DNA from 4 places in the Erwinia sp. LJJL01 genome. Region 3 is predicted to be linked to each of the others. Evidence: predicted binding sites of a transcription regulator. Region 3 holds the regulator's gene; each other region holds the start of a gene.

Region 1 (7,881 bases), 260 kb from region 3:
CCCGGTTTTGCCCACCGGGGCCGAGAATACTCTTGATGATCCGCGCTTCGCCCGTATCAGCATAGTAGAGGGGCTGATAAATGAAGGTCATACCCTCAGGACCGCTGGCCAGCTGCTGCAAATTGACCTTAATCATAAACTGGCTGTCATCCGGGCTGGTGAGCATCAGAGTGGTTTTACCCTCATGCTGCGCGAAGTGCGGATCGTACAGCTCACGCTGGCGCGACAGCAGGTCGTAATAACCCAGCTGCACATCTTCCCGGTTTAGCGCTGGCACAAATTCAGCGCTGCTGCTGCCCTGCAGGGGCTTCATCAGCAGCGCGCCCAGCAGTAGCGCTGCGCTGACCAGCAGTAAACTAATTGACGCAGTTCGCCATTTCATTAAATTTTCTCTCAGTTTCCCGGTAGATCAGCGCGCTCAGCACATTGCTGTTGGTACGCCAGTTCAGTACTTTCATCGCCAGCTGTTTTTGCCCGCAGGCGTTTTTAAGCGTCAGCGTGTAATTTAGCGACGTGCCGTCAAAGGCATACACCACGTCCATGGTCACATCCTGATTTTTCAGATGTTGATTCAGCATAAACAGGGTGGGACCAAGCTGCTTGTTCAGCTCAATGCCGGCGGAAGGCTCCCCTCTGGTCACCAGCTCCTGCAAGCGAATGTTGCTGTAAACCGTCGCGTCATTCCTCTTTAACTGCTGTGCCGGTGGCGTAACGTACGGCCAGACAATCCATGCCAGAATCACCAGCAGCACGAGCGCCTGCATCGGTACCAGCCAGCGCCAGAAGGATGCCCGATCGCTGGTGACCACAGCTGGCGGGTTGTCCAGCAGCTGGCTGTCGGTGGCGGGGGCTTCAGGGGCGATGCTTTGCGTGGGTAGCCGGTTGAAAAAGGGGTTCTCTTCAACGTCATCCAGTTCAGGTACCGGGACGAACTGACAATATTCCTTTTCGAGGATGTAGCCCTTTTTAGGAATGGTTTTAATAATCTTTTGCTGTTTACCGTCATCTTCCAGCGCCACGCGCAGGGCATGAATCGCATTAGGTAAACTGTTATTGCCAATAACGCGCCTTTCCCACACCAGCTGATTCAGCTCATCGCGTGACAGTATTTCTCCGGCGTGCTCTGCCAGCACCTGCAGGAGCCTGACCTGAAACTCGCCCAGACGCCGTTGCTCACCCGTATTTTTGTGGGTAAGCGTCCCGACCGAGAAGTCGACATACCAGTGATGGATAATACAATAAGGAGTCATAGTGATCTTGTATCAGAGTTGTCCATGTGACCGCCGGATAAAGCGTCCTGGATATTATCATGGCCAGGATCTTTATTATGCGAGGGCAAAATCCATATTAACTGATAATTCGATATTTCTGGAAATATCAGTAAATGAGCGTTTGTAAAAAATAATTGCCAGTGATGATGATTGTTAATAGTGATAGTGTCACTGAGCAATATTTAATTTTATCACAGGCAGTGGTAAAAAAGTGAAAGTTATTGTGCGGGTATGACAACAGCATGAATTTGGCTTATGTCCAATTAAATTAATGTGTTATGTGATCTCTCGCGTGCAGGAAACATTGCAAGCTGGCTAAACGGTGCCACACTTAATTTAACAATCATTCAACACCGTTTTTGAAGCCACAGGAGCCTGTTATGCTGTCTGACTCTCGCAGTGTGATGTTGCTGATGTCGTTTGCTGCCGGAACTTTTGCTGCGGGCGCATCCACCAACCCGCGACATCTGATGCTGTCGCAACCTTCCCAGGGCGTCCCCAATAATCCTTTGCCGCTGATCATTTATCCGCAGGTCATTCCTGATGAAACCGACGAGGATATGAGCGCGTGGTTTAAAGCCGAGTTTGCCGCGCACGGCTGGCCGGTCAGCTGGCAAGCGCCGGTTTTCCCCTACACCCATTATCACCCGAACACCCATGAACTGCTGGGGATTACCTGCGGCTGGGCCGAGATCCTGTTTGGCGGCGAGAGCGGAAGAATGGTCACGGTGTACGCCGGGGATGCGGTGTTGATCCCGGCCGGGGTAGGGCACCAGCAGATCGCCGCCAGCGATGATTTCCTCGCGGTGGGGGCGTATCCCCCAGGCGTTGTACCGCGGACGCTGCGTGACGAGCAGGCCTTAATGGAACAGTCTATGCTTGAAATAAAACGCGTGGTGATGCCGCAAGCCGACCCGATCACCGGTGGGGTAGGCGCACTGACCGAAGTCTGGCACCCGCTGGCCGCACAATAGTTTCACCTCTTCTTTAGCGCAGCGGGCTGCACTTTATTGGTGCAGTCTGCCGCCGCGTTTCGCTTCCCCAGTTGCCAGGAAAAGCTTTCGCCTGTTGTCGATCCGCATGCCGTGCGGCTCAGGACGCCACGCCTGACTCTGGCACACTTTGTGCAGATCTCATCACAGGTTCACAGACAGCGGTAGGGAAATCATGAATCAAAGCTATGAAATAGCGTCACACTTTTATGATGAAATGTTGCTGAGCGATGGACACTATCGTCGGCACTACCGGGAATACTGGCAATGGCTACAGCAGGCCGACCAGCAGGCGATTGCGCGCAAGCGCGAAGAGGCGGAACTGCTGTTTCACCGCCTTGGGATCACCTTTAACGTTTATGGTGAAGACGGCGGAGCCGAACGGCTGATCCCCTTCGACAGCGTTCCGCGCATTATTCCGGCCAGTGAATGGGCGATGCTGGATAAAGGCATCCGCCAGCGCGTGCAGGCCCTGAACGCTTTTCTGCATGATATCTATCACCAGCAGCATATCCTCAAAGCGGGCCTGATTCCCGCCGAGCAGGTGCTGGTCAACGATCAGTATCAGCCCTGCATGCAGGGCATCAACCTGCACCGCGACCTGTATGCCCACATTATCGGCGTCGATATGGTGCGCAACAACGACGGCGAATATTACGTGCTGGAAGATAACCTGCGCACCCCGTCCGGCGTCTCCTACATGCTGGAGAACCGCAAGATGATGATGCGCCTCTACCCGGAGCTGTTCGCCGACCAGCGTATTGCCCCGGTTGAGCGCTACCCGTCGCTGCTGCTGCAAACCCTGCGAGAAAGTTCCCCGGTTAACGACCCGGTGGTGGTGGTTTTAACCCCCGGGCGCTTTAACAGCGCCTACTTTGAACATAGCTTCCTTGCCCAGCAGATGGGGGTGGAACTGGTTGAGAGCGCCGATCTGTTTGTTAAAGATGGCGCAGTGCTGATGCGTACCACCGCCGGGCCGTGCAAAATCGATGTGATTTATCGCCGCGTCGACGATGCCTTCCTCGACCCGCTGGCGTTCCGCCCGGACTCAATGCTTGGCGTGCCGGGCCTGCTGTCGGTGTACCGTTCCGGCAACGTGGTGCTGGCAAATGCTATCGGCACCGGGGTGGCGGACGACAAGTCGATCTACCCTTACGTGCCGGAGATGATCCGCTACTACCTTAACGAAGATCCGATCCTCAACAATGTGCCGACCTGGCAATGCCGCCGCCCGGAGGATCTGTCGTGGGTGCTGGCAAACCTTGAGCAGCTGGTGGTGAAAGAGGTCCACGGTGCCGGCGGCTACGGTATGCTGATCGGCCCCGTTGCCAGTAAACAGCAGTTGGAGGAGTTCCGCGCGCTGCTGAAAGCCAAACCGCAGAACTATATTGCACAGAATACGCTGGCGCTCTCTACCTGCCCGACCTTTGTCGAACAGGGGCTGGCCCCGCGCCATATTGACCTGCGTCCGTTTGCCCTCAGCGGCGCCGATATTCGGCTGGTGCCCGGTGGGCTGACCCGCGTGGCGCTGAACGAAGGCTCGCTGGTGGTTAACTCCTCGCAGGGCGGTGGGACCAAGGACACCTGGGTTCTGGAGGATGACGCATGCTAAGCCGCACGGCCAGTGGCCTGTACTGGATGGCGCGCTATTTAGAGCGCGCGGAAAATATTGCCAGGGTGCTCGACGTCACCAATCGGCTCTCCCTGATGCCGGTGCGCGGCAGCCACAACAATGAGCTGCGCGTCCCGCTGAACCTCACCAACACCAGTGACCTGTACTGGTCAGTCAACGATCGGCTGGCGATGCCGGAGCTGTTCAACTTTTTTGCCCTCGACGAGCGCAATCCCGGCAGCATCTATAACTGCTGGCAGGCGGCGTGGAATAACGCGCATGCGGTGCGCGGCAGCCTCTCATCGGAAGTGTGGGAGAGCATCAACTCCAGCTGGATCGAACTGCGCAAGCTGCGGCGCAACGGCGTTAGCAACGGTGGGGCGGATGCCTTCTTCGACTGGGTGAAAGAGCGCTCACACCTGTTCCGTGGCGCCATGTTCGGCACCCTGATGCGCGGCGATGCGATGAGCTTTATTCGCCTCGGCACGCTGCTGGAGCGCGCCGACTGCACCGCCAGGCTGCTCGACGTCTACCAGCATCTGACCGATGAAGATGACGACACGGTGCGTGAGTATTACCGGCTGGATACCCTGCTGCGCTCGGTCTCGGCGCGCGAGGCTTATCACACTATCTACAAACAGCAGATGGCGGCGGATAACGTCAATGAGATGTTGATCCTGCGCGAAGAGAGCCCGCGATCGCTGCGATCCTGCGTCGAAGAGATCGCGAATCAGCTCAATCTGATCGGCAGCAGCGGTGAAGATCGTCCGCGTTACCTGCTCACGGTGCTGCATGCGCAGCTGCGCTTTAGTAGCTGGGAATCTCTGATGACGGACGGGCTGCACGCCTGGCTGCAACGTTTTCTGGCAGAGCTGGCGGCGATTGCCGACAGCATTCACCAAACCTATCTGGAGGCGAAATAACATGAAGCTGAATATTGAGCATAAAACCTGTTTCAGCTACCAGAGTCTGGTGCGCCAGAGCACGCAGTATCTGCGCCTGACGCCGCAGGACTCTGTCCATCAGCACATTATCTCGTGGGATCTCCTCCTGCCGGAGCAGGCGATCTGCACCACCGATGCCTGGGGCAATGTGATGCACGTACTGACGCTTGACCGCCCGCATCAGGAGATAGAGATCGCCGCGCGCGGCGTGGTCGATATTCTTGATGAAGAGGACAGCTCGCCGGATCCGGACTGCGTGCTGTCGCCGCTGGTGTTCCTGCGTATCACGCCGCTGACGCAGCCTGATATGGCTATCCGCGATTTCGCCCGCCGCTATTACCGTGAAGAAGCGCCGCTCGCCAGCCTCGAACGCCTGATGGGCGAGCTGCTGCTGAAGATGCCGTATCAGCCCGGCAGCACGCTGGTGACCGATACCGCCGCCAAAGTTTTTGCCGCCGGAAGTGGCGTTTGTCAGGACCACAGTCACGTATTTTTAGCCTGCTGTCGCAGTCTGCACATCCCCGCTCGTTATGTTAGCGGCTATCTGTATACTGAAAATGTGGAACATGTGGCGACCCATGCATGGGTGGAAGTGTGGCTCGACGGCAGCTGGCACAGTTTCGATATTACCAATAATACCCGCAGCACCCGGCAGCATCTCAAGCTGGCTGTCGGTGTGGATTATCTTGATGCCTGTCCGGTGCGCGGCATGCGCCTGGGCGGCGGCAGTGAAGATATGCAGGCCGTGGCTGCGGTACAACTGGTGTTCTCGCAGCAGTAATTTTTGATCGGGCAAACTATGACCTATTGTGTGGCAATGCGCTTATCGTCAGGGATGATTTTCGTTTCCGACTCCCGGACCAACGCGGGCGTGGATCATATCTCCTCGTTCCGTAAGCTCCATGTTTTTCAGCAGGATGACGAGCGCACGCTGGTGCTGCAAAGCGCGGGCAACCTCGCCACCACCCAGAGCGCGCTGAGCCTGCTGCGGCGCGGCTGTGAAGATGGTAAACAGCCTAACCTGATGAGCTGCACCAATATGTACGATGTGGCACTGCTGGTCGGGGACACGCTGCGTACGGTGATCAAGCGTGACGGCGAGGAGTTTGGCGGTACGCTGATGCTCGGCGGGCAGATTAAGGGTGAAGAGCCGCGGCTGTTCCAGATCTATCCGCAGGGCAACTTCATTGAAGCCAGTACCGATACCCCCTATTTCCAGATAGGCGAAAGCAAATACGGCAAGCCGATTATCGACCGGGTGCTGCGCTATGACACCGCGCTGGACCAGGCGATGCAGTGCGCGCTGATTTCGATGGATTCGACGCTGGCGAGTAATATCTCCGTCGGCCTGCCGCTGGATGTGATGGTCTATCCCACCGACAGCTTCAGCAGCATGCAGCAGTACCACATCACCGAAAAGCACCCCTATTTTTCTCAGATCCGCCAGCTGTGGAGCAGCGGATTGCTCAGCGTTTTTTCGCAGCTGCCGCCGTTACAGCTCGACGAATAATCCGGGCTGGGCATGCCCAGCCCCTACAATCGGCCAACCCGTTTTACCGTTATCTCCCACCGCCTCCCTGCTTTGCGCCATCGGTAAATTTACAGAATATTGCAGCTGTCATTTCACTGACACATCATCGTCATCCGGGCTGGTTAGTGTGCGGCTAAAACACCCGGAGATAAGCCTGTGTTTACTGTTGAAAGTGTTTTAGACGACCTCAGCCCTGGCCATCAGACGCCATCGTGGCAGAAAAGCCTGCTGCGCCGCCTGCTGCGTGAAAAAGAGTTCCAGCAGTTCAATCAGCGAAATCGCCACCTGAAAGGGCTGGACATGGTGGAGCAGGTGCTGGAATACCTCGACGTCAGCTGCGAGCTGAGCGAGCGCGACCTGGAGCAAATCCCCAGTCATGGGCCGGTGGTGGTCGTCGCTAATCATCCGCTCGGTACCCTGGATGGCCTGGCGCTGCTGCACGCGGTGTCGCAGGTGCGGCGCGATGTGAAAATCGTCACTAACCGTCTGCTGAACTGTCTCGCATCCCTCAGCAGCCTGATGGTGCTGGTGGACAATATGGGCAACCGCACCAGCCGCCAGCAGGTCGAACAGATGCAGGAGCAGCTGGAAAGCCAGGGCGTGCTGATCTTCTTCCCGGCGGGTGAAGTGTCGCGCTTCGGCAGCAAGGGGGTAAAAGACAGCCAGTGGAGCCACGGCTTCCTGCGCATCGCCGCCCGCTACCGCGCACCGATCGTGCCGATCCACGTCAGCGGCCGCAACAGCGCGCTTTTCTACCTTACGTCAAAAATTTACCAGCCGCTGTCGATGCTGCTGCTGGTACGCGAGATGTTCGTCAATCGCGGTGCGCGGTTAAAGCTCAAGGTGGGCAAGCGCATTCCCTTCGCCAGCTGGCACGATGGCCGTACCCCGGCGAAAGAGCTGGCGGCGCGCTTCCGGCGTCATCTCTACCGTATTGCGCAGGGCAAGTCTGCCCTGTTCCAGACCGAAGCGGCGATAGCGCGTGCGGAAGATCGGGCGGTGCTGAAACGCGCGCTGGCCGGATGTGAAGTGCTCGGCCAGCTGCCGGACGGCAAGATGATTTACCTTTATCGCCGCCACGGCGAAGATTATGTCCCGATCCTGCGCGAGCTGGGGCGGCTGCGGGAAATTGCCTTTCGCGCGGTGGGCGAGGGCAGCGGCACGCGGCGCGACCTTGACGATTACGACGACGATTATTACCACCTGATCCTGTGGGATGCAGAGGCGCTGGACATCGTCGGGGCCTATCGCTTTATCCCGACCGCCGAGCAGTTCGAGCGCAAAGGCTTTGAGGGGATCTACAGCCACAGCCTGTTTCATTATGACCACCAGATGAACCCCGTTCTGATGCAGGGGATCGAGCTGGGGCGCAGCTTTATTCAGCCGGCCTACTGGGGCAAACGCGGCCTCGACTATCTGTGGATGGGCATTGGTGCTTACCTGGCGAAATATCCGCAATACCGTTATCTGTTTGGCCCGGTGTCAATTTCCGGCGGTCTGCCGCTGGCAGCGCGCGACCTGCTGGTGGCAT
Region 2 (7,881 bases), 570 kb from region 3:
CCCCATCTCCTGGGAAAGGTAGACTTTATCAGCGGCTTGCTGCACTTCCGGGTACTGCGACGGCCAAAAATTACAGTGCAGGCGATTAGTGTTCGACAGGATCACCACGCGATCGCCCTGCTCACGCAGTTTATTCATAATGGCGATCACTTCCGGGCGCACGCCGACAAACACTTCCTGCCAGCCGACCGCGAACTGTTCAAAACTTAGCGACAAGCCTAACTCGTCAGACATTTTTTGCGCGAAGACTTCATCGCTGATTTCACCGCGTTCGTGCTGGTGAAAGCTCTCGCCCATGTGGAAACGATTTCGCAGTTCGGCCAGCGGCACGCGGCTTAAATCGCTCCAGACACCAAGAACCCGGTTGAAATCAATATCAACAATGACGTTACCCAAATCAAAGATATACAGCATGGCCATCTCCTTTTGTTCCGGTGAGGTATTCACTCTAGCCGTAAAACGGGAGGCTGAACAGGAGGGGAAATTGAAAAACTGCGGGGAAGTAGCAGGTAAAACGATGGGCCGGAAGAGCTCCGGCCCATAACAAGACTAAAGAAGAATTACGCTTCTTTAGGACCGCGGGTTGCGCGTTTACGGTCGTTTTCAGTCAGGTGACGTTTACGAATACGCACAGACTGTGGAGTCACTTCTACCAGTTCGTCATCATCGATGAACTCAAGCGCCTGCTCAAGGGACATCTTCTGTGCCGGAACCAGCGTGGTGGCTTCGTCAGTACCGGAAGCACGCATGTTGGTCAGCTTCTTACCGGTCAGGCAGTTAACGGTCAGGTCGTTTGAACGTGAGTGAATACCGATGATCTGGCCTTCATACACTTCAGCACCATGACCGAGGAACAGCTTGCCGCGGTCCTGCAGACCGAACAGGGCGAAGGCTACCGCTTTACCCTGACCGTTAGAGATCAGCACGCCGTTCTGACGCTGGCCCACTTCGCCCGGACGAACGTCGTCGTAGTGGCTGAAGGTGGAGTACAGCAGACCGGTACCGGAAGTCATGGTCATGAATTCGTTACGGAAGCCGATCAGGCCACGGCTTGGAATAACATAATCAAGACGCACACGGCCTTTGCCATCCGGGTCCATGTTTTTCATGTCGCCTTTACGCTCACCCATCGCCTGCATCACAGAACCCTGGTGCTGTTCTTCGATGTCGAGGGTCACGTTTTCGAATGGCTCCTGCTTGCGGCCTTCGAATTCACGGAAGATAACTTTCGGACGGGATACCGCCAGTTCGAAACCTTCACGACGCATGTTTTCGATCAGAACTGACAGGTGAAGTTCACCACGGCCTGAAACGCGGAAGGCGTCGGCGTCCGGGGTTTCTTCAACACGCAGTGCCACGTTATGCACCAGCTCCTTGTTCAGACGGTCAAGGATCTGACGTGAAGTCACATACTTACCTTCTTTACCGCAGAACGGAGAGGTGTTAACGCAGAAGAACATGGTTACGGTTGGTTCATCAACGCTCAGGGCTGGCAGCGCTTCCACATTCTGCGTGTCGCAGATGGTGTCAGAGATGTTCAGCTCGCCCAGACCGGTGATGGCGATGATGTCGCCCGCTTCCGCTTCAGCAGATTCGATACGCTCCAGACCCATGTGGCCCAGCACTTTACCGACTTTACCGTTACGGGTTTTGCCTTCGCTATCGATGATCGTAACCTGCTGGTTAGGACGCACTTTACCGCGTTTGATGCGGCCGATACCGATAACACCCAGGTAGTTGTTGTAGTCCAGCTGGGAGATTTGCATCTGCAGCGGGGCTTCCAGCTCAACCTGTGGTGGAGAAACGTGTTTCACGATCGCTTCGTACAGCGGGGTCATATCTTCCGCCATATCCGCGTGATCCAGACCTGCAATACCGTTCAGGGCTGAAGCATAGATAATCGGGAAGTCGAGCTGCTCGTCGGTCGCATCCAGGTTAACGAACAGGTCAAAGACCTGATCAACAACCCAGTCAGGACGTGCGCCAGGGCGGTCAACTTTGTTGATTACCACGATCGGCTTCAGACCATTAGCGAAGGCTTTTTTGGTCACGAAGCGGGTTTGCGGCATTGGGCCATCCATTGCATCCACAACCAGCAGCACCGAGTCAACCATCGACATTACACGCTCTACCTCACCGCCGAAGTCGGCGTGTCCTGGGGTATCAACGATGTTGATGCGATAGTCGTTCCATTTAATGGCGGTGTTTTTTGCGAGGATGGTAATCCCACGCTCTTTCTCCAAATCGTTGGAGTCCATTACGCGTTCGGTCGCTTCGGTGCGGGCATCAAAGGTCCCGGACTGCTGTAGCAACTTATCAACCAGGGTAGTTTTACCATGGTCAACGTGGGCAATAATGGCGATGTTACGCAAATTTTCGATCACAGCTTTGCCTCAGGCATTAGAAATAGCGCGCTATTGTACACGGATTAATCGAAGGACTGAACAGGATCACAAATTTCATATAAAGATAACTGTTCGGATTGCTTTTATAGCCATTTTCAGTGCAAAGCTTGCACTGTGACGAAAAATTGCACCAAAACAGTGCCCATTTATCAGCCAATGGCACCAAAATGGTGCGCGACTTCCATCGTGGTGCAGTCCTCGTCTCACGAGAGGGCGCATCATAGCGCTTTTTTCGGAAAATAAAAAAGTTGGCATAGATTTCGCAATTACTCTAACAAGCAAAAAATGCCAGTTTCCACAACGGTTGTAAGCTTGTCAGAGATCTTTATTATCGGAGTAAGCGCGGCGAAACGCAAAGCGCACCGTGAAGATCTCTAACCACGACGACAATGACAAATCCAGGAGAGTTAAGTATGTCCGCTGAACACGTTCTGTCGATGATGAACGAGCACGAAGTCAAATTTGTTGATCTGCGTTTTACCGATACCAAAGGTAAAGAGCAGCACGTGACTATCCCCGCTCATCAGGTTAATGCTGACTTCTTCGAAGAAGGCAAAATGTTTGACGGCTCCTCGATTGGTGGCTGGAAAGGTATCAACGAATCAGACATGGTTCTGATGCCTGACGCAACCACCGCTGTCCTTGACCCGTTCTTCGAAGATTCCACTCTGATCATCCGTTGTGACATCCTCGAGCCAGGCACCATGCAGGGCTACGATCGTGACCCACGCTCTATCGCTAAACGCGCTGAAGATTTCCTGCGCTCTTCCGGCATCGCGGACACCGTGCTGTTTGGACCAGAACCCGAGTTCTTCCTGTTTGACGATATCCGTTTCGGCAGCAGCACTTCCGGTTCCCATGTCGCTATCGACGACGTTGAAGCTTACTGGAACTCCGGTAAAGCCTATGAAGGCGGCAACAAAGGCCACCGTCCAGGTCTGAAAGGCGGTTACTTCCCAGTGCCACCGGTCGACTCATCACAGGATATCCGCTCTGCTATGTGTCTGACCATGGAGCAGATGGGCCTGGTGGTTGAAGCTCACCACCACGAAGTGGCGACCGCGGGTCAGAACGAAGTGGCAACCCGCTTCAACACCATGACCAAAAAAGCTGACGAAATTCAGATCTACAAATATGTGGTTCACAACGTCGCTCACGCCTACGGCAAAACCGCGACCTTCATGCCTAAGCCAATGTTCGGTGATAACGGTTCTGGTATGCACTGCCACATGTCTCTGTCGAAAGGCGGCACCAACCTGTTCGCTGGCGACAAATACGGCGGCCTGTCTGAAATGGCACTGTTCTACATCGGCGGTGTGATCAAGCACGCTAAAGCGATCAACGCCCTGGCGAACCCGACTACCAACTCTTACAAGCGTCTGGTCCCAGGCTACGAAGCGCCAGTTATGCTGGCTTACTCTGCCCGTAACCGTTCTGCTTCTATCCGTATCCCTGTGGTTGCCAGCCCGAAAGCACGTCGTATCGAAGCGCGCTTCCCGGATCCAGCGGCTAACCCATACCTGTGCTTCGCTGCACTGCTGATGGCTGGCCTGGACGGCATCATCAACAAGATCCACCCTGGCGATGCTATGGACAAAAACCTGTACGACCTGCCACCGGAAGAAGAAGCTGAGATTCCAAAAGTTGCAGGTTCTCTGGACGAAGCTCTGGCTGCACTGAACGAAGACCGCGAGTTCCTGACCCGTGGTGGCGTGTTCACTGACGATGCCATCGAAGCGTACATCGAACTGCGTAAGGCAGAAATTGACCGCATTCGTATGACTCCGCACCCGGTTGAGTTCGAACTGTACTACAGCGTTTAATTGGTTTTATTTGTTGCCGTGGAAACTTTTCAGCCCATCTTCGGATGGGCTTTTTTCTCCACGAATTCAACGTCAGGACGACGATTTCCGGGTTGCATGACTATAATGCACCAATCTGGTGCAGATAAATTACTCAGGAGAACGCTGTAATGGCAACTGGCACGCTGCCCGATGCTGGGCAGATTCTCAATTCACTGATCAACAGTATTTTACTGGTTGATAACGCGTTGGTGGTTCATTACGCCAACCCTGCGGCTCAGCAACTGCTGGCACAGAGTTCCCGCAAGCTGTTTGGTACGCCCCTGCCGGAACTGATGGGTTATTTTTCCCTGAATATTGAGGTGATGCTCGAAAGTCTGGATGCCGGACAGGGCTTTACCGATAGCGAAGTGACCCTGGTGGTCGACAGCCGTGCGCACATTATGTCGCTCACCGCGCAACGTCTGCCCGAAGGTTTGATTCTGCTGGAAATGGCTCCGATGGATAACCAGCGCAGGCTCAGCCAGGAACAGCTGCAGCATGCACAACAGGTGGCAGCGCGGGATTTAGTCCGCGGTCTGGCACACGAAATTAAAAACCCGCTGGGGGGACTGCGCGGCGCAGCACAGCTGCTGGCCAAAGCCTTGCCCGACCCGTCGTTAACCGAATATACCAAGGTCATCATTGAACAGGCCGATCGCCTGCGCAATCTGGTTGACCGTCTGCTTGGCCCGCAACAGCCGGGGATGCACGTCACCCAGAGCATCCATCAGGTCGCTGAACGCGTGGTCAATCTGGTGTCGATGGAGCTGCCGGACAATGTGTCGTTAATCCGTGATTACGACCCAAGCCTGCCGGAGCTGCCGCACGACCCGGATCAGATAGAACAAGTCCTTTTGAATGTCGTCCGCAACGCGTTACAGGCGTTGGGTGAAGAAGGCGGCACCATTACTTTACGTACCCGCACGGCGTTTCAGTTAACCCTGCACGGTACGCGCTATCGCCTGGTGGCACGCATCGATATTGAAGATGACGGCCCAGGCATTCCGGCGCAGCTACAGGACACGCTGTTTTACCCGATGGTGAGCGGCCGCGAAGGCGGCACCGGGCTGGGGTTATCCATCGCCCGCAGCCTGATCGACCAGCATTCGGGAAAAATAGAGTTCAACAGCTGGCCCGGACATACTGAATTCTCGGTTTACCTGCCTATTCGCCAGTGAGGTTTCTATGCAACGAGGGATAGTTTGGATCGTCGATGACGATAGCTCCATCCGCTGGGTGCTCGAACGTGCGCTCACTGGAGCCGGTTTGAGCTGCGCGACTTTTGACAGCGCGAACGAGGTGCTGGAAGCCCTCGCCACTAAGACCCCAGATGTATTACTGTCAGACATTCGTATGCCCGGCATGGACGGACTGGCGCTACTGAAGCAGATTAAACAACGCCACCCGATGCTGCCGGTGATCATTATGACCGCGCACTCCGATCTGGACGCGGCGGTGAGCGCTTACCAGCAGGGCGCGTTTGACTACCTGCCTAAACCGTTTGATATCGATGAAGCGGTGGCGCTGGTTGAGCGTGCCATCAGCCACTATCAGGAGCAGCAGCAGCCGCGTAACCAGCCGGTCAGCGGGCCGACCACCGATATTATCGGTGAAGCCCCGGCGATGCAGGATGTGTTCCGTATTATCGGCCGCCTGTCGCGCTCATCGATCAGCGTGTTGATTAACGGCGAGTCCGGTACGGGTAAAGAACTGGTCGCTCATGCCCTGCACCGCCACAGCCCGCGCGCCAAGGCGCCGTTTATTGCGCTGAATATGGCGGCCATTCCCAAAGATCTGATTGAATCCGAACTGTTTGGCCATGAGAAAGGCGCATTTACCGGCGCGAATCAGATCCGTCAGGGCCGTTTTGAGCAGGCCGACGGCGGCACGCTGTTCCTCGATGAAATCGGTGATATGCCGCTGGATGTACAGACTCGTCTGCTGCGCGTGCTGGCCGATGGTCAGTTCTATCGCGTGGGCGGCTATGCGCCGGTGAAAGTGGACGTGCGTATTATTGCCGCGACCCACCAGAACCTGGAGCTGCGCGTGCAGGAGGGGAAATTCCGTGAGGATTTATTCCACCGCCTGAACGTGATCCGCGTACACCTGCCGCCGCTGCGTGAACGTCGTGAAGATATTCCGCGCCTGGCACGTTACTTCCTGCAGGTTGCCGCTCGTGAACTGGGCGTGGAGGCGAAAATTCTGCATCCGGAAACTGAAACGGCGCTGACCCGCCTGCACTGGTCCGGTAACGTGCGCCAGCTTGAGAACACCTGCCGCTGGCTGACGGTGATGGCTGCCGGTCAGGAAGTGTTGATTCAGGATCTGCCGCCGGAACTGTTTGAGACCTCGACGCCGGAAAACCCGGTGCAGTCGCTGCCGGACAGCTGGGCCACGCTGCTGGCACAGTGGGCCGACCGCGCGCTGCGTTCCGGTCATCAAAACCTGCTGTCGGAAGCTCAACCGGAGATGGAGCGCACGCTGCTGACCACCGCGCTGCGTCACACGCAGGGGCATAAGCAGGAAGCCGCTCGTTTGCTCGGCTGGGGGCGTAATACCCTGACCCGCAAGCTGAAAGAGTTGGGAATGGAATAACCTGCTGTCACCTTACACGGGCGGACCGAACAACAGGGTCCGCCCCTACAATCCCCCACACGGCTAATGCCCGATCAGATCACCCTTGAGAATCGTGCGCCAGACGCTTTCTCCCGCAGGTAGCGGTCGAAGCACATGCAGATATTCCTAATCAGCAATCGTCCCTTAGCGCTCACTACAAGCCCGTTGGCGTGGTATTCCACCAGCCCGTCGCCGATCAGCGGCAGCATGGCGCTGAGGTCCTCGGCAAAATAGTCGCGGAAGTCGATGCCGTAGCGCTGTTCAATCTCACTAAACGACAGCGCGAAGTTGCAGATCAGGCTTTTGATTACATCGCGGCGCAGGCAGTCATCCTCACTCAGCCGTAGCCCGCGCCACAGGGCCGTATCCTGCTGCTTAACCTGCGCGTAGTACTCTTTTAGCGCTTTGTGATTCTGTGCATAGCTGTCGCCGATCATACTGATTGCCGATACACCCATGCCCAGCAGGTCGCTGTCGCCCTGCGTGGTATATCCCTGGAAGTTGCGGTGCAGTTTGCCGCTGCGCTGCGCCACCGCCAGCTCATCATCGTGGCGGGCAAAGTGGTCCATGCCGATAAACTGGTAGCCCTGCGAAGTGAGCGTGGCAATGGTTTGCTGCAGGATCTCCAGCTTCTGCGCGGCATCCGGCAGCTCATCCTCGCGGATCTTACGCTGGGCGGCAAACAGTGCAGGCATGTGGGCATAGTTGAACACGCTGAGGCGGTCGGGATTCAGCTCGGCGACTTTTTGCAGCGTGAAGGCAAAACTCTCCGGCGTCTGCTTCGGCAGGCCGTAGATCAGGTCAATGTTGGTAGAGGCAAATCCCAGCTGGCGCGCACGCGCCATCAGGGCGAAGATCATCGCTTCATCCTGCACGCGATTGACCTTCTCCTGCACCTCCTTGTTGAAGTCCTGTACCCCCATGCTCAGGCGATTAAAGCCTTTGAGGCGCAGGTGGTCCAGCACGTCCAGCTCAATTTCGCGCGGGTCGATCTCTATCGAGATCTCAGCCTGTGG
Region 3 (7,881 bases):
TAGCTGCGGTTATTGGTTTCCAGCATCGGTAACCACAGCTCAAGGTAGCTGCGCGTCTGGTAGATAAAATTGTGAACTTCGGTGTGGCGGTCGAGGAAGGCAGCAACCGGGCGGTCGAGGCCCGTCATCGGGCGCAGCTTCGGGTCCCAGTGCGGATTAGGCAGGAAGCGCACGTCAAACACATAATCGGCATCAATCGGAATGCCGTGCTTAAAACCAAATGACTCAAACACCATCGTCAGCTCGCGCTCACGCTTGCCCAGCAGTCGGGTACGCAGCATTTCGGCCAGCTCGTGCACTGACATTTCCGAGGTGTCGATAATCAGGTCAGCGCGCGAACGCAGCGGCTCCAGCAGATCGCTCTCTTCATCGATCGCGCTTTCCAGCGACAGATTCTTGCTGGAGAGCGGATGCAGACGACGGGTATCGCTGTAACGGCGGATCAGCGTATTGCGGTCGGCATCCAGGAACAGCAGCTGCGGCGAAAAACAGTCCGGCAGGCTGTTCAGTGCAGTTTCAAACACTTCCGGGGATTCCGGCATGTTACGCACGTCAATGCTCACCGCGGCGGACATGTTACGCTCAGAAAGTGAGCGAGCCAGGTCTGGCAGCAGTACCACGGGTAAGTTATCCACGCAGTAAAAGCCCATATCTTCCAGCGCCCGCAGGGCGACTGATTTACCTGAGCCAGAACGTCCGCTGACGATCATCAGCACCATTAACTCTTCTCCCCGTTTGTCTCAACGCGATACAACTGCGTTTAGCTCTCTTCGTGATCTTCCGTGATGATCTCATACAGATCTTCATCGGTCTGAGCGGCACGTAAACGGCGCAGCACCGTTTTATCGGCCAGGCGTTTGGCCACCAGCGACAGCGTGTGCAGATGCGTCTTGCACTGATCTGCCGGAACCAGCAGGGCAAACAGCAGGTCTACCGGCTGATTATCAATGGCGTCAAACGCGATAGGCTGGTCAAGGCGAATAAACACCCCAACGGCGCGCAGCGTATCTTCTTCCAGCTTACCGTGCGGGATGGCAATGCCGTTGCCAATGCCGGTACTGCCCATACGCTCACGCGTCAGGATAGCTTCGAAAATTGTCTGGTGCGGCAGATTTAACTGCTTCGCTGCCAGCTCGCTGATAATTTCCAGCGCCCGTTTTTTGCTCTGACAGTGCACGCCATTACGGGTACACGCAACGCTCAATACGGAGCCCAGTTCCAGTTTCAGATCATTGTTCATCATAGTTTCACTTAGGTATTCACTTGCACAGGGCGATAGCTCGAACCCGACATTCGGATCGCGAGATTAACATGCCGTATTGATTAACGGCTCGTCTTCCCGAAGGAACACGAGCCGAAAACGCTTCCGGCTTAACTGATATTGGGTTCGCCGAAAAAACAATCAATGTACAGTGAAGTTTAGTGTTGTTTTAGCTTATCTTTATGTTTATTTAACTGGCGGGCGAGCTTATCAACCAGCCCGTCAATCGCCGCGTACATATCTTTATCTTCCGAGGTGGCGTGCAGCTCCCCACCGTTCACATGCAGCGTGGCATCTGCAATCTGTGTCACTTTCTCCACCTTTAACACGATATAGACCTGATTGATGCGGTCAAAGTAGTGTTCCAGTTTGGCAAACTTTTCAGTTAAAAAATCACGCAGTGGCTGGGTGATTTCAACGTGTTGTCCAGTGATATTGAGCTGCATAGTGTCTTCCTTCTCAGTGCTTTCAGACCAGCTGTTTGCGCTGGTTTGATGGTGGGATGGATAAAGACTCTCGGTATTTTGCCACAGTGCGCCGGGCCACCATAATCCCCTGATCGGAAAGAAGGGTGGTGAGCTTGCTGTCGCTGAGCGGTTTGGCGGGATTCTCCGCCGAGATTAATTTCTTCACCAGCGCACGGATCGCCGTGGAGGAGGCTTCGCCACCGCCCTCGGTATTGACGTGGCTGGAGAAAAAATACTTCAGTTCAAAAATGCCGCGCGGGCTGTGCAGGTATTTCTGCGTGGTCACGCGCGAGATAGTCGACTCGTGCATTTCTACGGCGCTGGCAATATCGGCCAACACCATCGGACGCATGAACTCTTCACCCTGCTCGAAAAAGGCCTGCTGCTGGTCGACGATACAGCGCGTTACCTTCAGCAGCGTATCGTTGCGGCTTTCCAGGCTTTTAATCAGCCACTTCGCTTCCTGCAGATTGCTGCGAATAAACTGCGTGTCGCTGTCGCTGCGCGAGCTGGCGCCGAGGGAAGCGTAATGCTGGTTAATCTTCAGGCGCGGCACGCTGTCGGCGTTGAGTTCCACCGTCCAGCGATTGCTGGCTTTGCGTACCAGTACATCCGGGATGACGTATTCTGGTTCCTGGGTGTTGATCGACTGGCCCGGGCGCGGGTCGAGGGTCTGGATCAACTGCATCGCCCCTTTCAGCACCTCTTCCTTCAGGCGGGTGACGCGCATCAGGCTGCGGAAGTCGTGGTTTGCCAGCAGATCCAGGTGCTCGCCGACGATTAAGCGCGCCTCTTTCAGCAGTGGAAAATCAGTCGGAAACTGAGAGAGCTGCACCATCAGGCAATCGCGCAGATCGCGGGCGCAGACGCCGACCGGGTCAAAACGCTGTACGCGCTTCAGCACCGCTTCAACTTCATCCATCGACAGCTCGTCATCACCAATGCTGCCGAGGATTTCATCCAGCGTCACGGTGAGATAGCCTGTATCGTCAACCGCATCAACAATCGAGGTTGCTATCGCGCGGTCAGTGTCGGTAAACGGCGTCAGTTCAACCTGCCACATCAGGTAATCCTGCAGCGTCTGGGTGGTTTCACCCTGATAGACCGGCAGTTCATCATCATGATAGTCAGTGCCCGTACCGGATGGCGTGCCGGCGGTGTAGATCTCATCCCAGGTGGCATCGAGCGGCAGCTCTTCCGGCATGTCCTTCTGTTCCAGCGCCTCGCGGGTATCCAGCGCTTCGGTTTCCTGATATTCGCGGGTATCAACTTCTTCGTGAATGTCGGTCTGTTCAAGCAACGGGTTACTTTCCAGCGCCAGCTGAATTTCCTGCTGTAGTTCAAGCGTAGAGAGTTGCAGCAGGCGAATGGCCTGCTGCAGTTGTGGCGTCATGGCAAGCTGTTGGCTCAGCCTGAGTTGTAAACCTTGCTTCATATTCAGAATATTAATTCCCCAGAAATCTTACCGAATGTGAACACCTTATCAGAGTCTGAACTCTTCACCCAAATAGACGCGCTTAACTTGCTCATCGGCCAGGATCGCTTCCGGGGTGCCATGGGCGATCAGATGCCCCTGGCTGACGATATAGGCTCGTTCGCAGACTGCCAGCGTTTCGCGTACGTTATGGTCGGTGATCAACACGCCCAGACCGCTGTCACGCAGGTGCTCAATAATCTTTTTAATATCAATGACGGAGATCGGGTCAACACCGGCAAAGGGCTCATCCAGCAGGATAAACTTCGGGTTAGCGGCCAGCGCGCGGGCAATCTCGACGCGGCGGCGTTCACCACCGGAAAGCGCCTGACCCAGGCTGTCGCGCAGGTGCTCAATGTGGAACTCGGCCAGCAGTTCATTCGCGCGGTCGTCGCGCTGCTCGCTGGTCAGGTCATCACGGATCTGCAGGACGGCCATCAGGTTGTCGTAAACGCTCAGACGACGGAAGATGGAGGCTTCCTGAGGCAGGTAGCCAATACCACGACGCGCACGGGCATGCAGTGGCAGAATACTGATGTCTTCATCGTCGATCACGATACGCCCCGCATCACGCGGCACAATCCCCACCACCATGTAGAAGGTGGTGGTTTTACCTGCACCGTTCGGGCCCAGCAGGCCGACGATTTCGCCGGATTTAACTTCCAGGCTGACATCTTCAACCACGCGACGGCCTTTGTAGGCCTTCGCCAGGTTTTCCGCAATTAAGGTTGCCATGTTAGTTAGTTACTCTTTTTCTGACCGTTTGACTGAGTGCCTTTATCCTGCAACTGCGACGGCACTAACACGGTGGTGACGCGTTTGCCGGTGCTGCCAAAGGCCTGCATTTTTTGCTCTTTGACCAGATAGGTGATTTTGTCACCTTTCACGTTGCTGTCGAGCTGTTCCAGATAAGCGTTGCCGGTCAGTTCGACCAGGTCTTTTGCCAGCTCGTAATGCATTTTCTGGGCGTGGCCCTGCACCGGCTTGCCGTTATCCTGCATCTGGTAGAAAGTTGCCGGATTACCATAGGCATCAACAATGGTTTTATTGCTGTCGCCGCCCGGACGGGTCACCACCACTTTATCCGCGGTGATTTTGATCGAACCCTGGGTGACGATAACTTTGCCGGTAAAGGTAGCCACGTTGCCCTGCATATCCAGCGCCTGGTTTTCTGAATCGACGTTAACCGGTTTCTCGGAGTCGCCGGTCAGTGCCAGAGCGGGCAGGCTGGCGGCAAGCAGCAGTGATGCCGTCAGAAGTTTAAGGCTGTTGTTCATTTTGAATTTCATAAGATGTTTTGACCTTTTCAATCAACTCGGCAGTTTTCTTCCGTAAATTCCCACGCATCTTCATACCTGTAGAGTTAAAGCTGCGGCCATAAAGCGTAACCTGATCGTCTGAAGTGACATCCTGAGTGGTCAGGTTAATTTGAGCGTTATCGGTTTTAATCCGCTCAAGCTGAGCGTCTTTGGTCAGGCTGTTCACTTCCACATGACCATAGAGATAAAGCATGCGGTCATTAGTGAGCTTGGCTTTGTCCGCCCGCACCGACCAGGTTGGAATTTTGTTTTCGTCGTAGGTCGTCATCACCGGGTTATCAAACCAGCTCACCGCTTCGGTCTGGAAGTAGGTGACCTTGTCTGACACCAGCTTATAGCTCAGCGCGCCCTCAGGGTTGTACACCACCGTATGAGAATTATCGCTCATATAGGTCGGTTCCGTGTCGTCACTCCGGGTCGCGTTGCTATCGCTGTCGTTTCCGGTCAGGTTCCAGCCGATCAGCACAATGGCGACCAGCGCCAGTATCAGCGTTATCCAGCGTCTTGTTTTGCTCATACTGACTGCCCTTTGGCCTCTTCAAACTTACCTTGCGCGATCAAAATAAGATCGCAAATTTCCCTCACGGCACCGCGTCCCCCGGCAATTCGGGTCACGTAGTCCGCACGGGGCAATAAAACAGGGTGTGCATCGGCCACGGTCACACTCAGGCCAACTTCCGCCATGACCGGCCAGTCGATCAGGTCATCACCAATATAGGCAACCTGCCCGGCACGAAGCGATAGTGTATCCAGAAGTTCACGGAAGGCCAAAAGCTTATCTGTCTGTCCCTGGTAAAGATGGGTAATTCCCAGCGTGGCGCAGCGATCTTCCAGCAGTTTGGCTTTACGGCCGGTAATAATCGCCACTTCAATGCCGCTGGTCAGCAGGCAGCGAATGCCATAACCATCGCGCACGTTGAAGGCTTTGAGCTCTTCACCGTTATTTCCCTGGTAAATCACCCCGTCGGACATCACGCCGTCAACGTCACAAATCAACAGCTTAATTTGCTGTGCCTGCGCCATGACCTGCTGGCTGACTGCGCCATAACAGGTCTCAATGGTGGCTACTGGATTGCTCATTATTTTCAGTTCCTGGTTTATACAACGCCTGCGCGCAGCATGTCATGCATGTGAACCACGCCGAGCAGCTGATCGCCATCGGCGACCATTACGCAGGTAATATTTTTATTCTGCATCAGGTTTAACGCATCCACGGCCAGCGTATTCGGGCGCACGCGCACGCCACCTGGCGTCATCACGCTGGCGATACTGGCATGCTGGATATCAATGCCCATATCGAATACGCGGCGTAAATCACCGTCGGTAAAGATGCCTTCGATTTTCATCAAGTCATTGCAGATTACCGTCATTCCCATGTTTTTACGGGTGATTTCCAGTAGGGCATCACGCAGAGAAGCATCACGGCTGACGTGCGGCATCTCGCTGCCGGAGTGCATGATATCATCAACGCGCAGCAGCAGTTTACGGCCCAGCGCCCCGCCAGGGTGAGAGAGCGCAAAATCTTCCTGGGTAAAACCGCGAGCTTTTAGCAGCGCAACGGCCAGGGCATCACCCATCACTAAGGTTGCGGTGGTGCTGGTGGTCGGGGCCAGGCCCAGCGGGCAGGCTTCCTGCGGCACTTTAACACACAGGTGGATATCTGCCGCACGTCCCATTGCGCTGTCAGGGCGGCTGGTGAGGCAGATCAGCGAAACATGCAGGCGTTTTAGCACCGGGATCAGCGCCAGAATTTCGGAGGACTCGCCGGAGTTGGAAATGGCAATCACCACATCGGATGGGCTTACCATACCGAGATCGCCGTGGCTGGCCTCAGCCGGATGAACAAAAAATGCTGACGTACCGGTGCTGGCAAAGGTCGCCGCCATCTTCTTACCGATATGACCGGATTTGCCCATCCCCATCACCACGACTTTGCCACGGCAGCGATAAATCAGCTCGCAGGCCCGGCTAAAGTCGTCGTTAATGTACCGATCGAGCTGTTCCAGCCCTTCACGTTCAATCCGTAAAACCTCTTTCCCGGCCTGTTGAAAGTCAAAGTCGGGATCGGCCGTGATATGCGCCATAATTCTCCAGTCCTTTTACCAGAAGGTCACTGAGGGGAACTGATACAGCATTCCCACCCAGACGATAAATCCGCACAGCAACAACGCGCCTGCCAGCCGACCAATGCGGCGACTGCGCTGCAAACAGATCAGTGTAAACAGGGCACTGACTCCCAGCATCACCCAGTAATCACGGGCGAAAGCGGCGGAGTCGAGCGTGCCTGGGTGAATCAGTGCCGGAATGCCCAGCACAATTGCCATATTATAAATGTTAGAGCCGATAAGGTTGCCGATGGCGATATCATCTTCGCCCTTCAGCGCGCCAGCAATCACCGTTGCCAGCTCCGGCAGGCTGGTGCCGACCGAAATAATCGTCAGGCCAATCACCAGTTCGCTGACGCCGAAATAGTCGGCAATCACCGTGGCGTTGTCGATGACCATGCGTGTCGACATCGGCAGCACAATCAGCGCCACTGCCAGCCACAGAAAGGCGACAGTATTGCCGACGTCATCTCGCGGCAGTTCAGCCAGCTGCTCACGCGTGAGCGAGTCGCTGTTTTCGCGTTCGGCGCGGCGAGCAATCTTGATGATAAACATCAGATAGATAGCGGCAATGGCGATCATCGCCAGACCATCGTTGCGGCTCAGCTCGTTATCAAACAGCATGACGCCGCACAGCAGCGTCACCAGCAGCATCAGCGGCAGCTCACGGCGTACCAGTCTGGAGTGGACGGTGAGCGGGTGCAGCAGCGCGGCGCCGCCAAGGATCAGTAAAATATTGGTAATATTTGACCCCATCGCGGTGCCAACAGCGATATCCATCTGCCCGTGCGTGGCGGCGGAAAAGGAGACAATCAGCTCCGGTAATGAGGTGCCAATGCCCACCACCGTCATGCCTATAATCAAGGGTGGAATCCCCAGCGACCGGCACAATATTGCGGCGCTAAACACCAGACGATCGGCTCCATAAACCAGTAAGACTAAACCGATAATCAATAGTGCTGTAGCTACGAGCATGAAGTGTCCTTTGGATCGGGTATAATCGTTGGTTACCGTTTGCTTTAAAGAGTTAAGGCAAAGAAAATTTAATGGCTGTGATTTTGACGGTCTGCGAGTGAAAAGTAAAACTTATGCCAGCTTTAGCTACGTTATTGCGGTAAGTTTCTGTAAAAGTGTCCGGTCCGATAGGTAATACGTTACCATTGGGGATAAATTTAACGCCTGAGAATAAGGAATGAGGTAACTATGAGCCAGACGGAGACGAATTTGGTGGATGTGCGGGGCGTGAGTTTTTCCC
Region 4 (7,881 bases), 1.7 Mb from region 3:
ACCTTTATGCTGTTCAGCAATTACGGCATTAATGTTCAGGACTTACAACGCTGGCAGAAATCCGCCAAACGACTGTTCAACATTTTTGCAGAGGAATGTGCAACAAGCCTGACACAGGCCAGCCATTCGTTTTAGCAACCCATTACTCATTTACGGTTTAATAATGACAGACAAACTTTTAACAAAAACTGATTATCTGATGCGCCTCAGACGCTGTCGTTCCATCGACACGCTTGAGCGCGTCATCGAAAAGAACAAGTACGAATTATCTGATGATGAACTGGCTGTATTCTATTCCGCTGCCGATCATCGTCTGGCCGAACTGACAATGAATAAGCTTTATGACAAAGTGCCCGTTGCAGTATGGAAGTTTGTTCGCTAACTAATGATGTGTGATTTGCAATGAATGAAGTCGTGAGGGCTGGTGAGGCAGAATTGGGTGGGGGCCCTGCCAGCTACATCCCGGCACACGCGTCATCTGTTACGGCTGCTTCCTTCCGGACCTGACCGAGTTCACAAATTAGCATTGCGGGAGAACCAACCGGGCCCCCATTGAGTGCCCTGGGTAACCAGAGCGCAGGCATTATCAATGATGCCCCCGGCAATTGCAAGCCGCCCCCTGGTGACCGTTGGTTTCTTGCACGATCTGCAGATTATTTCCTCGCTATAGGCTTATGACCATCGAACAGGACAGTTTTCAACAGCGTATTTATCAAATCGTTGCCGCGATCCCTTATGGCAGCGTCACCACCTATGGCGAAGTGGCCCGGCTGGCCGGTTCATCGCGCGCGGCGCGTCAGGTTGGCGGCGTACTGAAGCGCCTGCCTGAAGGCAGCAAACTGCCGTGGCACCGGGTGATTAATCGTAAAGGTGAAATTTCGCTGACGGGTGACGATCTCAGCAGACAGCGTAAAGCACTGCAGGCGGAAGGGATTGAGGTATCGCGCGAGGGGAAAATCGACCTGGTGAAGTATCGCTGGCACTGGTAATGCAATTGTCGGGCGCGGATGCCGCGCCCGACAAACGTTACATCGACGTTGGCGCAGGAACGGCGCCTGATGGCGTAACCAGGGTAGGCGAAGTGGAAGGCACGGTTGCTGGTGCCCCACTGGTGGTTGGCATCGCCATTTCAGGGACAGGCACCAGCGTCAGGTCCTGACGCGTTCCGCCCGTGGTGACCACCTGTTTCACCGTATCGGTGATAAACATCAGTTTGCCATCCACGCTGACCGCCGCACTCAGCAGAATGCGTGCTTTTGGCTGGATATCCGCCGGGTTAAACGGCAGGGTAAACTGGAACGGCGCCTGCTTACCTTCCGTGCGCACCACGCGCTGCGCCAGCACTTTAGACGGTGCATCAGCCAGCGAAGCATCGGACAGCGTCACGGTCAGCACCGCATCCGGTGGCAGCGCCACTTTCTGACGGATCCACACGGTCCCGCTCACGTTCGGTTGCCTAATCACCCCCTGCTGACCTTCTACCTGCGATCCCAGCGTTGGGGTCGGCACATCTTTGCTTTTGTCAGCACACCCTGTAATTACCACAGCCAGAGCCGCGCCACTTAATACATGCCAGATTTTCATTGATAACTTCTCCTTCCAATGAATGATTACGACAGCCAAATTACCGCGAAGAGGCAGAGCTTTCCTGCCTGCGTAAGCTTAATTCTGGCACAACTTACTGATTTTTTCCTGGAAGCGCCGATTTTTGCGCATTTCCCCCTGGCGCCACAGATTGCAAAAACAGTCATTGACGGTAACTGGTCGGATTTCGCAAACTGAGGGCTGAAATATTACTGAGGATGCGTTTTATGAGCCAGGCGCTGCAAAATTTACTGAATCTGCTGGATCTGGAAACCCTGGAAGAGGGGCTGTTTCGCGGGCAGAGTGAAGATCTGGGGCTACGCCAGGTATTTGGTGGCCAGGTGGTGGGCCAGGCGCTGTATGCCGCAAAACAGACGGTGCCACAGGAACGCATTATCCATTCGTTTCACAGCTACTTTCTGCGCCCGGGCGACAGCCAGAAAGCGATTATCTACGACGTGGAGAACCTGCGCGACGGCCAGAGCTTTAGCGCCCGCCGGGTAAAAGCCGTACAGAACGGTAAACCGATCTTTTACATGACCGCCTCTTTCCAGGGCCCGGAAACCGGTTTCGAGCATCAGAAAACCATGCCGCAGGTTGTCGGCCCGGATTCTCTGCCGTCCGAGCGGCAGATTGCCCAGCAGCTGGCGCAGTATATTCCAGAAAAGGCGCGCGATAAGTTCCTCGCGGAGAAGCCTTTTGAAATCCGTCCGGTGGAGTTTCATAACCCGTTAAAGGGCCATACCAGCAACCCGGTGCGCTATACCTGGCTGCGCGCGAACGGCATCATGCCGGCTGACAAGCGTATTCATCAGTATCTGCTCGGCTATGCTTCCGATTTCAACTTCCTGCCGGTTTCGCTACAGCCGCACGGTAAAGGCTTCCTGGAGCCGGGCATGCAGGTGGCGACGATTGACCACTCCATGTGGTTCCACCGCCCTTTCGATCTCAATGACTGGTTACTTTACAGCGTGGAGAGTACCTCAGCCTCCAGCGCGCGTGGATTTGTGCGCGGTGAATTCTGGAACCAGCAGGGCGTCCTGGTTGCCTCAACGGTGCAGGAAGGGGTGATCCGTCAGCGTTCTTAATCATCAGCCATAAAAAAGCGGGCCTGAAATGGCCCGCTTTGTCATTGTTTTTAGCGCACTACTTTTCTTATCAGTGTCAGCTTCAGCTTAGTTGTTGTAAGCATTCTCGCCGTGGCTGTTGACGTCCAGACCTTCACGCTCCTGATCTTCCGGTACACGCAGGCCAACAATCATATCCGCCACTTTAAATCCGATGAAGGCAACAACAGCAGTCCAGACAATGGTCAGGCCGACGCTGAACAGCTGTACCCAGACCTGATGGCCCATGGTTACGCCCTCTGCATAACCCACGCCACCCAGTGAAGAGGAGGCAAAGATGCCGGTCATAATGCAGCCAACGATGCCGCACACGCCGTGCACGCCGAATACGTCACAAGGGTCATCAACGCGCAGCCATTTTTTCAGTGACGTCACGCCCCACAGGCCTGCAAGCCCACCGACAAGGCCGATGATCAGCGCACCACCCACCCCCACGTAACCGCAGGCTGGGGTAATAGCGACCAGACCGGCAATCACACCTGAGCTCACGCCCAGCAGAGAAGGTTTGCCGCGCAGCGCCCACTCACCGAAGGTCCAGGTCAGCATTGCCCCCGCCGTGGCGATCACGGTGTTGAGGAAGGCCAGACCGGCGATTTCGTTAGCCGCACTGGCAGAGCCGGCGTTGAAGCCGAACCAGCCGAAGTACAGAATCGCAGTACCGGTAAACACCATCGGCAGGTTGTGCGGTTTGAACGATTCTTTACCGAAACCGGCACGTTTACCCACCAGGTAAGCCCCCACCAGGCCAGCAACGGCGGCGTTGATGTGGACAACGGTACCGCCCGCGAAGTCCAGCGCGCCATCCTGAGCCAGGAAACCGCCCGCCCATACCATATGTGCGATAGGCAGGTAGGCAAAGGTCAGCCAGATAACCACGAAGATCAGCACCGCAGAGAAGCGGATACGTTCAGCAATAGCGCCGACGATCAGACCCACGGTGATACAGGCGAAGGAGGCCTGGAACGCGACGTGGATATACTGATAGAAAGAGCCCATCAGCGCGGTCGGTGCGATATTTTTCAGCATCGCCCAGTTAAAGCTACCAAAGAAGGCGTTACCTTCGCTGAAGGCCAGCGAGTAACCGTAAACCATCCACAGTACGCATACCATCGCGAAGGTCATCGCGACCTGGGTCAGCATCGACAGCACGTTCTTGGCGCGGATCAGGCCGCCGTAGAACAGCGCAATACCCGGGATCGTCATAAACAGCACCAGCGCGGTGCAGATCATCATAAAAGCGTTATCGGCTTTATCAGCTACCGCAGGCGCGGCTGCCATGGCCAGCGACGGTAAAAGAGTCACGCCGGCGAGGCCAAACTTAGCGAGTTTTTTCATTTTATCCCATCCCATCACAATTCTTAGCCCCGAATTACAGTGCTGCTTCGTCAGTTTCACCGGTGCGAATACGGATGACACGCTGCAATTCTGCAACGAAGATCTTCCCGTCACCAATTTTGCCGGTATAAGCGGCTTTGCTAATCACATCAACCACTTCATCCAGCTGGTCATCTGCAATCGCAATATCGATTTTTACTTTTGGCAGGAAGTTCACGCTGTATTCAGCACCGCGATACAATTCTGCATGCCCTTTCTGGCGGCCAAAGCCTTTGACTTCAGTCACAGTCAGGCCCTGAATGCCGATAGACGACAGCGCTTCACGCACGTCTTCCAGTTTGAACGGTTTGATTACCACGGTAACCAGCTTCATACGATCCCCTCCAGGTATAAAAACGGTTGTTTTGCCGACACGAAATCTATTAAGCAAACGCTGTGCCATAGTTCAAAAATCTGAATTTTTCAGACGATTAGTCAGTGCTGGTCTGAGTCGCGACTGGGAGGAAGATCGCCGGGAAAATCACGGTACGGGATTGAGCACAAAAAAAACGCACCATTACGGTGCGTTGTGCGTTAGTGCAGTGCATTGGAGGGGATGCAGGCCGTTATTCGCCTGCATTTGGTGCAGCGCAGCGGCGCAGATTACTGATTTTCCGCCGCAGCCAGCTCTTCACCTGCCAGCTGTAGCTGGTACATTTGCCAGTAGCGCCCGCGTGCGGCCAGCAGTTGCTGATGGCTGCCGCGCTCGACTGCCTGCCCACGGTGCAACACCATAATGGTATCGGCTTCGGTGATGGTTGAGAGGCGGTGCGCAATCACCACCAGCGTGGTACGTTCGCGCACGGCGCGCAGCGCCTTCTGAATCGCCTGCTCGGTACCGGAGTCGATGTTCGCAGTGGCCTCATCCAGAATCAGGATCTGCGGCGTGGCAACCAGCACGCGCGCCATCGCCAGCAGCTGCTTCTGACCGACGGAGAGGTTATTACCCTGCTCCCCCAGCCGGGTATAAATGCCATCGCTCATTTCACGCGCCAGCCCGGCCAGCTGCACCGTTTCCAGCGCCTGCCATACCGCATCCTCACTGACATCCCTTCCTAAGGTGACGTTGGCAAAGAAGGTATCGGCCAGCACCACCGGATCCTGCTGTACCATCGCCACGCTGTCGCGCAGGGCGGCATGGCTGAGCGTCGGTAGCGAGCGTCCGTCCAGCAGGATCTCCCCCTTGCTCAGCGGGTAGTAGCCCATCAGCAGGTTCGCCAGCGTGCTTTTGCCGCTGCCGGTGTGCCCGACCAGGGCAACAAAATTACGCGATGGCACCGAGAGATTGATATCGCTCAGCACCGGGCGCCCTTCACGATAGGCAAAGGTCAGGTCACGGATCTCAATACTGCCGCTTTGCAGCGGCTGAACATCCTCACCATAGGGCTGGCGCGGTGCATCCATCAGTTCGAAAATCCGCTCGCCGGCCACCACCGCCTGCTGCAGCATCGACTGCTGAGTGGTGAGTTCGATCAGCGGTTCATTTAAGCGCCCGAGGTAGTTGATAAAGGCGTAGAGCACGCCGACCTCGATAGAACCGACCGAGGAAAAGCCAAACAGCAGCATCAGCCCACAGAGGATCAGCGCGGAAAACAGGCTGAGCAGCGGCCGCAGCAGGAAGCCGTCGAGCCGCAGGGTCTGCATGCGCGCCAGATAGTGCGAATGGCTGGAATCCCGCATGCGTTCGCCAAAGCGTGCCTGCTGACGGAACTGCTGGATCACGCTCATGCCGTTGATCACTTCGTTGAAGCCGTTATTAATCTCCGCCAGATAACTGCGCACCCGGCGTACAATCGGCGTGCTGTAACGCTGGTAGATCAGCATGACAACAATCACCGCCGGGAAGATGGCAATCGCAATCAGCGCCATGCGCCAGTCGAGGCTAAACATCGCCACCAGCATGGCACCCACCAGCGCCGCACTGCGCAGCACGGTCGCCACCACGGTGACGTAGAGGTCACGCACCACTTCGGTGTCATTGGTGACGCGTGAAATAATCTGGCCTACCGGCTGGGTATCGAAGGCGCTCAGCGGCTGACGCAGCGCCGCATCCATCACGTCGGTGCGCAGGCGCTGGACAACGCCAACGGCGGCCTGGTTGAACAGCAGCGCCTGCCAATAGTGCAGTCCGGCGGCCAGCAGTTGCAGCAGCAGAAAACTGACCACCAGCCCGACAGCGATCCCGACCGGCATATGATGTTTTGCCACCATATTGTCGATGAAATAGCTGACCAGCACCGGTCCGAGCACTTCTGCCGCCGCCGCAATCCACAGCATCACTACGGCCATGCCGAGGGATTTGCGCCACGGGCTGCCGTAGGAGAGCAGCCGTTTAATTGTCGGCCACTGATGGGTTACTCTAGCCATGCGGCACTCCCTGTTCGATCTCGTCGTCATCCAGCGCCGCTTCCAGCTGCTGATAGCGGTACATATCGCGATACCAGCCCGGGCTGCTGGCGAGCTGTTCATGATTGCCGCGCTGAGCCACTACGCCGTGCTGCAGCACCAGGATTTCACTGGCCTCAGTCAGCGCAGACAGACGATGAGCACTAATGATCACCGTGCGCCCTTCTCCCCAGCGCCGCAAATTATGCAGAATTTGATGTTCAGTACGGCCATCGACCGCTGACAGGGCATCATCCAGAATCAGGATCTCAGCATTCATCAGCAGCGCCCGGGCGATGGAGATACGCTGTTTTTGCCCGCCGGAGAGCATCACGCCACGCTCACCGACTTCGGTTTCATAACCTTCCGGAAGGCGCAGAATATCGTCATGGACAAACGCCAGCTGTGCAGCCTGTTCAATCTCGCTCTGCGTCGCACCCGGGCGGCCAAGGGCAATATTGTTGGCGACGCTGTCGGAAAACAGGAAAGGCGTCTGGCTGACTACCGCCAGACGGCTGCGCCAGCTGTCCAGCCGCAGCTGCGGCAGCGGGATAGCGTGGTAGCGAATATCCCCCTGATCGATATCAAAGTGGCGCTGTACCAGACTCAGCAACGTGCTTTTTCCCGAGCCGGTCGGGCCACATAATCCGAGCATCTGCCCCGGTTTGATATTGACGTTGAGGTTGCGAAGCGAGGGCTGCTGCGCCCCCGGATAGCAAAACTCGCGCACCGCGATTTGCAGCAGGCCCCGCCCTTCCGGCACCTGCTTGCTGCCGTCGGTGACCGCGGGCGCTTCCGCCAGCAGCGACTGAATGCGGCTCCAGGCCGCGCTACCGCGCTCGACGATATTAAACATCCACGCCAGTGCCAGCATGGGCCAGATCATCAGCCCAAGGTACATAACAAAACTGGTCAGCTGGCCGAGGGTCAGCGTGCCGTGCCACACCATCCAGCTACCCCCGCCGATCGCCAGCAGATTAGAGAGGCCGATGGCGATATAGATGGTTGGGTCAAAACGCGCATCTACGCGCGCCACGCGCAGGTTTTTCTCGCCGGTGTCTTTGGCGATAGCAGCAAACTGCCCGGACTGGTGATCTTCCAGACCAAAAGCTTTGATCATGCGAATGCTGGTCAGGCTCTCCTGCGTCTGATCGTTGAGCGAGGAGAACGCCGCCTGCGCCAGCTTGAAGCGCTGATGGAGTTGGTCGCCATAGCGCTTGATCACCAGCGCCATCACCGGCATCGGCAGCAGTGCCAGCAGCGTCAGCTGCCAGCTGATCTGAGTACTCATGACGATCAGCACCGCCAGTCCCATCACCAGCGAATCGACCAGCGTCAGCACGCCTTCACCCGCCGCAAATACCACGCGGTCCACATCGTTGGTGGCGCGGGCAATCAGGTCACCGGTGCG

The links. The regulator sigma-54, encoded in region 3, starts transcription at its own class of promoters, with help from an activator protein. The targets are predictions, from matches to a motif close to GTTGGCACANNTTTCGCTNT.
Positions count from the first base shown of each region.
Region 1: a site for sigma-54 is predicted at 2,383-2,402, ahead of ACLI4M_RS06055 (circularly permuted type 2 ATP-grasp protein). Genes of this name have one in related genera too.
Region 2: a site for sigma-54 is predicted at 2,653-2,672, ahead of glnA (glutamate--ammonia ligase). Genes of this name have one in related genera too.
Region 4: a site for sigma-54 is predicted at 4,470-4,489, ahead of glnK (P-II family nitrogen regulator). Genes of this name have one in related genera too.

Region 1 is NZ_CP178576.1:1,118,765-1,126,645, reverse strand. Features, by position in the region: gene ACLI4M_RS06070 (hypothetical protein) at 1-382, opposite strand, end outside; gene ACLI4M_RS06065 (winged helix-turn-helix domain-containing protein) at 357-1,250, opposite strand; gene ACLI4M_RS06060 (hypothetical protein) at 1,652-2,245, shown strand; gene ACLI4M_RS06055 (circularly permuted type 2 ATP-grasp protein) at 2,439-3,875, shown strand; gene ACLI4M_RS06050 (alpha-E domain-containing protein) at 3,869-4,798, shown strand; gene ACLI4M_RS06045 (transglutaminase family protein) at 4,800-5,600, shown strand; gene ACLI4M_RS06040 (proteasome-type protease) at 5,619-6,329, shown strand; gene ACLI4M_RS06035 (lysophospholipid acyltransferase family protein) at 6,507-7,881, shown strand, end outside.
Region 2 is NZ_CP178576.1:1,947,698-1,955,578, reverse strand. Features, by position in the region: gene yihX (glucose-1-phosphatase) at 1-414, opposite strand, end outside; gene typA (ribosome-dependent GTPase TypA) at 561-2,384, opposite strand; gene glnA (glutamate--ammonia ligase) at 2,819-4,228, shown strand; gene glnL (nitrogen regulation protein NR(II)) at 4,378-5,427, shown strand; gene glnG (nitrogen regulation protein NR(I)) at 5,435-6,844, shown strand; gene hemN (oxygen-independent coproporphyrinogen III oxidase) at 6,919-7,881, opposite strand, start outside.
Region 3 is NZ_CP178576.1:1,381,437-1,389,317, reverse strand. Features, by position in the region: gene rapZ (RNase adapter RapZ) at 1-719, opposite strand, end outside; gene ptsN (PTS IIA-like nitrogen regulatory protein PtsN) at 761-1,243, opposite strand; gene hpf (ribosome hibernation promoting factor) at 1,420-1,707, opposite strand; gene rpoN (RNA polymerase factor sigma-54) at 1,730-3,163, opposite strand; gene lptB (LPS export ABC transporter ATP-binding protein) at 3,212-3,937, opposite strand; gene lptA (lipopolysaccharide ABC transporter substrate-binding protein LptA) at 3,943-4,491, opposite strand; gene lptC (LPS export ABC transporter periplasmic protein LptC) at 4,463-5,038, opposite strand; gene kdsC (3-deoxy-manno-octulosonate-8-phosphatase KdsC) at 5,035-5,601, opposite strand; gene kdsD (arabinose-5-phosphate isomerase KdsD) at 5,619-6,605, opposite strand; gene ACLI4M_RS07240 (calcium/sodium antiporter) at 6,621-7,601, opposite strand; gene mlaF (phospholipid ABC transporter ATP-binding protein MlaF) at 7,830-7,881, shown strand, end outside.
Region 4 is NZ_CP178576.1:3,106,715-3,114,595, reverse strand. Features, by position in the region: gene tomB (Hha toxicity modulator TomB) at 1-135, shown strand, start outside; gene ACLI4M_RS15370 (HHA domain-containing protein) at 164-382, shown strand; RNA gene ffs (signal recognition particle sRNA small type) at 447-543, opposite strand; gene ACLI4M_RS15360 (MGMT family protein) at 675-989, shown strand; gene ACLI4M_RS15355 (YbaY family lipoprotein) at 1,027-1,584, opposite strand; gene tesB (acyl-CoA thioesterase II) at 1,812-2,672, shown strand; gene amtB (ammonium transporter AmtB) at 2,760-4,061, opposite strand; gene glnK (P-II family nitrogen regulator) at 4,081-4,419, opposite strand; gene ACLI4M_RS15335 (SmdB family multidrug efflux ABC transporter permease/ATP-binding protein) at 4,689-6,452, opposite strand; gene ACLI4M_RS15330 (SmdA family multidrug ABC transporter permease/ATP-binding protein) at 6,445-7,881, opposite strand, start outside.